One region of the Massilia sp. DJPM01 genome, then DNA from elsewhere that is predicted to be linked to it. Evidence: riboswitches for the same ligand, from Rfam matches in the RefSeq annotation. Region 1 holds a riboswitch; the other holds the start of a gene.

Region 1 (4,416 bases):
ATTGTCGGACACGTACACCACCAGGTCGGCCATCACCTTCTGCTTGTTCATCTGCGCCAGCGGAGCACTGCAATTGGTACCGCCACCGCCTATCGCCGCCAACTTCTGCGCATTGGTCATGACCGTATCGCGGGCATTCAGGTCGCACACCCGCACATAATTCTCGAATGGCAGCACCAGCGCATCCGGATTCTTGCGCAGCATGGCCGCCGCAATCAGTCCGGCCACATCGATACAGCGCACCGTCGAGGTGGCCGTACCACGGTAACCCGACACCGGCGACTGCATCGATCCCGACACATCCGGGCAAATCACCACCTTGCCTTCGACCTTGGGCACATTGGCGAGCGACAGCTCCAGCGCATCCTGCAGGGCGTCGCTGATGGCCCGCGGCACGTCGCTTGACGCGGCCATATACGCCGACATCAACTGATAAGGAAACACCCCCGCCCTGGCAATCGCCTCCGGATCGCGCAGCTTATCGGCGATCACTTCGATCATGCCGGGCAACGCATACACGCCATTGCGCCCGAACGTATTCAGATTCATGCGCACCATGTGCCAGCCGCCCTGGCGCGCAATCTGCGCCCACGCCTGCGCCGACAATGTCAGCGACGTCAGCATCTGAAACGGCACTTCCGGCACGGGCTGCGACTGGTCGGCCTTATATGCCTCGAACGCCTTGAGCGCATCCGGCAGCGCCTCCGCATTGAACGGTTTGCCGATCAACCAGGCGAAAAACGCTTCACGCCAGGCTTGCGATGGCTTCGGATGCACCATCTTCACCACATCGCCCAGCGAAGGCATATTCCCGATCGACGCCGACAGCAGCTCTTTTTCCGAAGCCCGGTTCAACCATTGCTGCACCAGCTTTTTCGGCCGCGTGCCCAGCGATTTACGGCCCGCCGCGCCGGAGCGGATGATCTGCACCACATTGCGCAGCATCTTGCCGTTATTGACGACCCGGCCGAACACTGGCGTCAGTTCCGGCGCGCCCTTGGCGGCCAGCACGGCCGTCAGCAGCGCCGGCATATCCTTCATATAACCACGTTCGCGGCAGTAAATCGCCGTTTGCGCGATGAATTTGGTATCGACGTTTTCGCACAGTTCCAGCACCGTTGCCAGCTGCGATTGCGCACTGACGTAGTACGTCGAATTCAGGCAACCGGTGGCCGCATACTGCGCCAGCTGGTGCCGCGGCGTCATGCTGTTAGCCGCTGCGCCTGCCGAATTAAGACCGTCGGCACGAGGGACAAAGATTCCCTTCAAGGTCTGGAACAACTGTGCGTTTGCCATTTTTACTTCCTCACTAATCTCGTTTGTATCTCCTCTATTGCAAATGCTGTGCCAGGTCCGCAGCCAGCTCAGCCAGAACAACGCAAGCCCTTGATTTAAAAAAGATTATCAATTTCTCAAGCAAGAACAGCAAGAAATGGACAAGCAGACAACCCCGTGATAAATTATCCGATCAGATAAAACTTTATACGGATATGAAACAGAAACGCATCGTAGTCATCGGTTTCGTCGGCACCCAGCTCGACAGCGGCAAAGGTCCGGCGCGCTGGGAGAAGTGGCGCCCCAGCATCGCCATCACCCAGCACGAGGAATACGCGGTCGATCGCTTCGAGATGCTCTTCAGCGGCAAATTCGGCCCGCTGGTCGACGCGGTCACGGCCGACATCGCCGCAGTCTCGCCGGAAACCACGGTCGTCCCGCACCACATTCCGATCAGCGACGCCTGGGATTTCGGCGAGGTCTACGGCGCCCTGTTCGACTTCGCCAAGACTTACCCTTTCGATCCGGATAACGAGGATTACTGGATCCACATCACCACCGGCACCCACGTCGTGCAGATCTGCATGTTCCTGATGACCGAAGCGCGCTTCTTCCCCGGCCGCCTGCTGCAAAGCTCGCCGCCACGGCGCCAGTCCAGCACGGCGCCGGGCAGCTACGCGCTGATCGACCTGGACCTCTCGCGCTACGACCAGATCGCCCAGCGCTTTTCGCGCGAGCAAGCCGAAGGCGTGGCTTTCCTCAAGTCCGGCATCGCCACCCGCAACGCCCGCTTCAACACCATGATCGACGAGATCGAGCGCGTTGCCATCAAGTCGCGCGCGCCCATGCTGCTGATGGGCCCGACCGGCGCCGGCAAGTCCTTCCTGGCACGGCGCGTCTACGAATTGAAGAAGACGCGCCACCAGCTCGACGGCAAATTCGTCGAGCTCAACTGCGCCACCCTGCACGGCGACGGCGCCGCCTCGACCCTGTTCGGCCACGTCAAAGGTTCTTTCACGGGCGCCGCCGCCGACCGCCCGGGCTTGCTGCGCAGCGCGCACAAGGGCTTGCTGTTCCTCGATGAAATCGGCGAACTGGGGCCGGATGAACAGGCGATGCTGCTCAAGGCCATCGAAGAAAAGCGCTTTCATCCGGTCGGCAGCGACAACGAAGTGCAGAGCGACTTCCAGCTCATCGCCGGCACCAACCGCGATCTCGCCAGCGATGTCGTGGCCGGGCGCTTCCGCGAAGACTTGTACGCCCGCATCAATTTATGGACCTACGCCCTGCCCGGCCTGGTCGACCGGCCCGAAGACATCGAGCCCAACCTGGTCTACCAGTTGAACCAGTTCAGCCAGGAGTACGGCCAGATGGTGCGCTTCAACAAGGAAGCGCGCGAACGCTACATGCGCTTCGCGATGTCGCCCGAGGCCGTCTGGGCCGGCAACTTCCGCGACCTGTCGGCCTCGGTGACCAGGATGGCCACCTTGGCCGAGGCCGGCGGCATTTCGGAAAGCATCGTCAGCGCCGAAGTGGCGCGGCTGCAAAAACTGTGGCACCACTACACGCGCGCGCCAAGCGCGGCCGAGGTCGACCTGGCCGAACTGATGGGTGACGAGGCCGCCGCCGGCCTCGACCTGTTCGACGCCATGCAACTGACCGCCGTGGTCAAGGTATGCCGCCAGTCCACCACCTTGTCCGATGCGGGGCGCAAGCTGTTTGCCGTCTCGCGCAGCGCCAAAAGCAAACCGAACGATGCCGACCGCCTGAAGAAATTCCTGGCGCGTTTTTCGCTCGAATGGGACCAGGTTTGCGGCAAATCGTAAACCGAGCGCTCTGTCGGTATTGTCTGGGAAACAACACCTATCACGAAAAATGGTTGTATTGGCGTCATTTCCTGCGGTATTCTGCATACATATGCTTCATGCATATTTAGCGCAATGCTAAGGCGTTATCGGGAGAGTCTGTCGGTTACAAGCTGGTCTTGTATGCCGGCGGCGCCGAAGGAGCAACCGCCCCGGAATCTCTCAGGCCCAAGGACCGATAACCCATTTGAACTCTGAAGAGCCACCGGAATTCGTCATCCGGTGCACCGAAGGAGCAAACCGTCCACGCATCGCGCGTTGCCGGTGAATCTCTCAGGTCCAGCACAGAGGGGGTATCCGACGCGCACCAGCGCGCGGACTCTCCTATCTGACGTTTCTGGAACCCGGACGACACATGAAAACCATTGCAGTAATTGGCGGCGGCATCACCGGCGTCACGACCGCTTACGCCCTGGCCAAACGTGGCTTTGCCACGACGCTGCTCGAACAACATCGCTACGCGGCGATGGAAACCTCGTTTGCCAACGGCGGCCAGCTGTCGGCCTCCAACGCGGAAGTGTGGAACCACCGCTCCACCATGCTCAAGGGCCTGAAGTGGATGTTCCGGCGCGACGCCCCGCTGCTGGTCAACCCCAAACCGAGCTGGCACAAGCTGTCGTGGTTCGCCGAATTTGCCGCCGCCATTCCCCACTACCGCAGGAATACGGTGGAGACGGCGCGCCTGGCCATCGCCGCGCGCGAGCACCTGTTTGCCTGGGCCGAGGCGGAGAACATCGACTTCGACGTCAAGCGCGAAGGCATCCTGCACATCTACCGCGACAAGGCCGGCTTCGAGCACGCCGCCACGGTCAGCAAGATGCTGGCAGCCGGCGGCCTGGCGCGCCGCGCGGTGACCCCAAGCGAAATGCGCGCCATCGAACCGGCCCTGGCGGGCGACTATTACGGCGGCTTTTTCACCGACAGCGACGCCACCGGCGACATCCACAAATTCACCACCGGCCTTGCCGCCGCCGCCCGCCGCAACGGCGTGGACTGCCGCTACGGGATGCGCATCGGCGCCGTGCGCACCGACGGCCGCCATGCCCAGGTCACCCTGGGCGACGGCGAGCGCACCCAGACCGAGACCTACGACGCCGTCGTCGTCTGCGCCGGCACCGCCAGCCGCGCCCTGGCTGCCAGCCTGGGCGACCGGGTCAACATCTACCCGGTGAAAGGCTACTCGATCACGGTCAACCTGCCTGATGCCGCCAGCCAGCGGGCCGCACCCACCGTCAGCCTGCTCGACGACGCCACCAAGCTGGTGACCAGCCGCCTG
Region 2 (4,416 bases), on a different contig from region 1:
CGTGGCGCGACGGACCTGTCTTCCTTGCTGCAGCTACGGACGGTGAAGGTGGAGCCATTGTCTGCTCGTTGGGGGTTAGAGATCTTTTGCCATAACAAACATTCTCTCACATTATTGCCGAATGGCAACGTGAAAATTTGAAACAACCCGTTATTTTTTGTTCAACCGCATTATTTCCATGTCCACTCTTGCTTTTCCCTCAAGAGGAAGCCCATTTTCATCATTTGAACTGTTGAGGGAACACAAATTCAAAGCCAGAAGTTTCTCTAAGATAATCACAATTCCACACAGAAATTTTATTCTTGAGGACTACGCCATGATAACGATGTGCCGCCGCGATCTCAAGTTCCCCCTGTATCTGGGCTTTGCCATCGTGCTCGGACTGGGTGCCTGGCTTTCCATTGTACTGCTGAGTCAGCTTGAGCAGATGAAAGCGGTAACGGCGCCGGCGCTGCAAAGTTTAGGGGACCGTTTCGGCCCCTTGACCGGGATCACGCTCGACGATGCCGCCGCGTGCGCCGGGGAAGATTACGCCGCCGCCCGCCTGTGGGTCTGGTTTTGCATCGGCGCCAATGCGGCGGCGGCCATCCTGCTGGCGCTGTGGCTGCGGGCAGTGACGGTAGCGCCTGCGGCGCCGCTGCGGCGCAAGCCTGGCGCGGCCGGCCGCAGCCTGATCGTGCGTGCCATGGAGGGCGGCGCGCCGCGCGACGCAGCCGCCACGCACGGCGCGGGCGATGGGAGCGGCCGGGCGCCCACTGTTCCGGCGCCGCACAGCGCCGCGGCCGGAACGGGCGAGGCGGCGGCCCGGCTGGCACGGCTGAGCCGGATCATCGATGCCCTCGCCTTCCACACCACCATTCTCGCCGTCAATGCCGCAGTCGAGGCGGCACGGGCCGGGCAGTCGCCCCCGCAATCGTGAACGATTTCCGCTGTGCATTAGTTGCAATCCTATAGGAACTCCTCCTACACAAGTTCAAGGTGAATTCCGATACCTCTTCAACGGTGCGGCTCGCATGATTGTGTTACCGGAGACGCTGACGAGAGCTCCCCATCAGCATCACCGGCGAGCACGACATTTTCAAACTTTGAAAAGGAATGAACATGAACTCGAATCAGAAAAGCGGTCAAGGCAGCAAGCAAAGCGATAGTTCCAGCTCGAACAAGCAGTCGGGCTCGCAAGGTTCCGGCAGCGGTTCGCGCTCCGGCGGCGGCACCCAGGGCGGAACCCATGAGCAGCACGTGGAAGCCGGCCGCCAAAGCCACAAGAATGACGACAAGGAGAGCGGCTCGAAGCAATCCGGTTCGGGTTCGGGCAGCAAGCAGTCGGGATCGCATTCCGGCAGCAGCAGCGGCGGCAAAAGTGGCGGCGACAAACGCTGATCACCGCTAGCACACCGGGCGTCGCCGGGTTTGCAGGCGGCGCCATGCCCTGGTTAAACAGAGAACAATAGAAAGAGCCTGCATCGGCCCGGCCGTTGACAGGCTCTATTTTTGGCGGCACGCCGGACCAGGCCGCCGCGACCGGCACCGCAAGGGCCGATCACGGCGGCGCGTTCAGATATTGCGAATGTGAACGCCCTTGGGCGGCGCAAAGTCGGCCACGTCATTGATCATGCGGGCGACCTTGGCATCGCGCGCGGTCAGGTGCAGATCGGAATACTGGTGGATTGCCCACTGCTCCGGCAGCAGCTCGATATGCTTGCGCAAGATCGATTCGGTGCGCGCATCGTCGGCGCGCAAGCCTTCGACAATAATATTGAGCGCATCCGGACGCGCGCCGGGCGAGGCCGTCGCATGCGACTTGTGCACCATGAAGCGCGCAGTCTCGCTGGCGTAGCGGCGCGTGCCGGACAGAAACAGGATGACGGCGATCGACGCCACCGCCCCGGCGTTGTACATGACAAACTTGACGGGCGAGTTCGACAGGAAGTTGTACAGGCACAGGCCGTCGCTGACGTAGCCGCCGTTCGACTGGATCAGCACGTGCGCCGTTTCGACCCCGTTTTCGCTCATGCCGGACACCGCCTCGAACACGCGGTGCACCATATCGCTGTTGACATCGCCCGACAAGGTGAACCAGGCATCGGTCTCTTTGGTGGATTTTTCTTCGCTCATGGCTGTCTGCTCGCAAAGTAGATGAATTATTTTAACAAATCGGACGAAGCACGGTTTTCCATGCGTATCTCATTCGTGCGCACACCAGGCAAGGTTGACAGTTACGCCCTGCTGGCATATCCTCCACAGTCTTGATCGGGAGAGGGCAGCGCACGCTGCCGCCGAAGGGGCATCACCCAAAAACTCTCAGGCAAAAGGACCGGTCAGGGGTCGGCGGCGCGCAGCGCTACCGGCTGAACTCTGGAGAGCGGCCGCGGCACCATGCCGGCGGCCCACCGAAGGGGCAAGCGGACGTCAATCCGCTATCTCTCAGGTACCAAGGACAGAGGGGCGCGAAGCATACCGGAACGGCAAGAGCCGCTCCACGTCTGCTCGTCGTACCCCCATTCATTCTGCCCTGAGGATTCCATGACGCTTAAAGCGACCCCGCTCAATTCCGCACACCGCGCCGCCGGCGCCAAGATGGTCGATTTCGGCGGCTGGGACATGCCCGTCAACTACGGCTCGCAAATCGAAGAACACCACGCGGTGCGCAGCGATGTCGGCATGTTCGATGTCTCGCACATGTGCGTGGTCGATATCGAAGGCGACAACGCCCGCCCTTTCCTGCGCGGCCTGCTGGCCAATAACGTCGACAAGCTGCAGGTGACCGGCAAGGCACTGTATTCATGCATGCTCAATCCGCAGGGCTTCGTCATCGACGACCTGATCGTCTACTTCTTCAGCGAGACCTGGTTCCGCCTGGTCGTCAACGCCGGCACCGCCGAAAAAGACGTGGCCTGGATCAGCGCCCAGAACGACGCCACCAGGAGCGGCGTGACCATCACCCAGCGCCGCGACGGCAATGAGCCGATGGCGCTGATCGCCGTCCAGGGTCCGAACGCGCGCGCCAAGGTGTGGCAGGTGCTGCCGACCACCCAGGCGGTTTCCGAGCCACTCAAACCGTTCAACGCCATCATCGTCAAGGACACCGCCTTCGGCGAGGTGATGGTGGCGCGCACCGGCTACACCGGCGAAGACGGGTTCGAGCTGGCCTTCCCCGCTTCCCAGGCCGAGGCGCTGTGGAATGCGCTGGTCGCCGCCGGCGTCAAGCCGGCCGGCCTGGGCGCGCGCGACACCCTGCGCCTGGAAGCGGGCATGAATCTGTACGGACAGGACATGGACGACACGGTCAACCCGCTCGACGCCGGCCTGGCCTGGACCGTCGACCTGAACGCCGAGCGCGACTTCATCGGCAAGACCGCGCTCAAGGCGATGGGCCAGAACGCGCAGTACGTGGGCCTGATCCTGCGCGAAAAAGGCGGCATCCTGCGCGCGCACCAGAAAGTGGTCGCGCAGGATGGCAGCACCGGCGAAATCACCAGCGGCACCTTCAGCCCGACCATGCAGGAAGCGATCGCCCTGGCGCGCGTGCCGATGGGCGTGGCCGTGGGCGACACCGTGCACGTTGAAATCCGCGACAAAAAGCTCGCCGCCAGCGTGATCAAGCTGCCGTTCGTGCGAAACGGTAAAATCCTCGCTGCCTGATCGGGGCAACACACTCATTAAGTAGCATTTACATCGACCGCGACCTCTTGGAGCAAACATTATGAACATCCCAGCCGACCTGAAATACACCGAGTCCCACGAATGGGTACGCGCCGAAGCTGACGGCACCCTCACCGTCGGCATCACCGAATATGCGCAGGACGCGCTGGGCGATATCGTCTTCGTCGAACTGCCGAAGGTAGGCAAGGTCTTCACCGCCGGCGACGACGCCGCCGTGGTCGAATCGGTGAAAGCGGCCAGCGACATCTACGCGCCAGTATCGGGCGAGTGCATCGCCGTCAACGACGCCGTCGCCGACGCGCCGGACTCGATCAATACCGACGCCTTCGCGGCCTGGCTGTTCAAGCTCAAACCAAGCGACGCCGGCGCCATCAATGGCCTGCTCGACGCCGCTGCCTACGGCAAAGCCACCGCAGAATAAAAACTCCTGGCCGCCGCCCGCTGGCGGCCGTTTCTTTCCAGTTCGCCGCCGCGCCGTGTATCCGACAGCGCCGGTGGCAGTCCTTTTTCGGCCCCGACTACCATGACCCGCACCAGCCTGACCCAACTCGAAGCACGCGATTCGTTCATTCCGCGCCATATCGGCCCGTCCACCGCCGAACAGGCAGCCATGCTGGCCACGCTCGGCTATCCATCGCGCGCGGCGCTGATCGACGCCATCGTGCCCGCCAACATCCGCAAGAAGAGCAAGCTGGAACTGGGCCAGTTCTTCGACCCGATGCCGGAACAGGCTGCGCTGGGCAAACTCAAGGC

What was found. A riboswitch is a leader RNA that binds a small molecule or an ion and turns the genes downstream of it on or off. The one in region 1 is predicted to bind glycine.
Region 2: it holds a riboswitch for glycine, as region 1 does, so the genes downstream of both, gcvT (glycine cleavage system aminomethyltransferase GcvT) here and PO883_RS18640 (D-amino acid dehydrogenase) in region 1, are expected to answer to the same signal.

The regions. Positions count from the first base shown of each region.
Region 1 covers NZ_JAQOZV010000029.1:3,318-7,733, forward strand. The annotation lists gene PO883_RS18630 (RNA-binding protein) at 1-1,206, opposite strand, end outside; gene rtcR (RNA repair transcriptional activator RtcR) at 1,491-3,101, shown strand; glycine riboswitch at 3,221-3,328, shown strand; gene PO883_RS18640 (D-amino acid dehydrogenase) at 3,496-4,416, shown strand, end outside.
Region 2 covers NZ_JAQOZV010000011.1:57,191-61,606, forward strand. The annotation lists gene PO883_RS09825 (DUF1631 family protein) at 1-58, opposite strand, end outside; gene PO883_RS09830 (hypothetical protein) at 317-919, shown strand; gene PO883_RS09835 (hypothetical protein) at 1,102-1,380, shown strand; gene PO883_RS09840 (ATP-dependent Clp protease proteolytic subunit) at 1,555-2,115, opposite strand; glycine riboswitch at 2,242-2,327, shown strand; glycine riboswitch at 2,346-2,451, shown strand; gene gcvT (glycine cleavage system aminomethyltransferase GcvT) at 2,524-3,642, shown strand; gene gcvH (glycine cleavage system protein GcvH) at 3,704-4,084, shown strand; gene gcvP (aminomethyl-transferring glycine dehydrogenase) at 4,187-4,416, shown strand, end outside.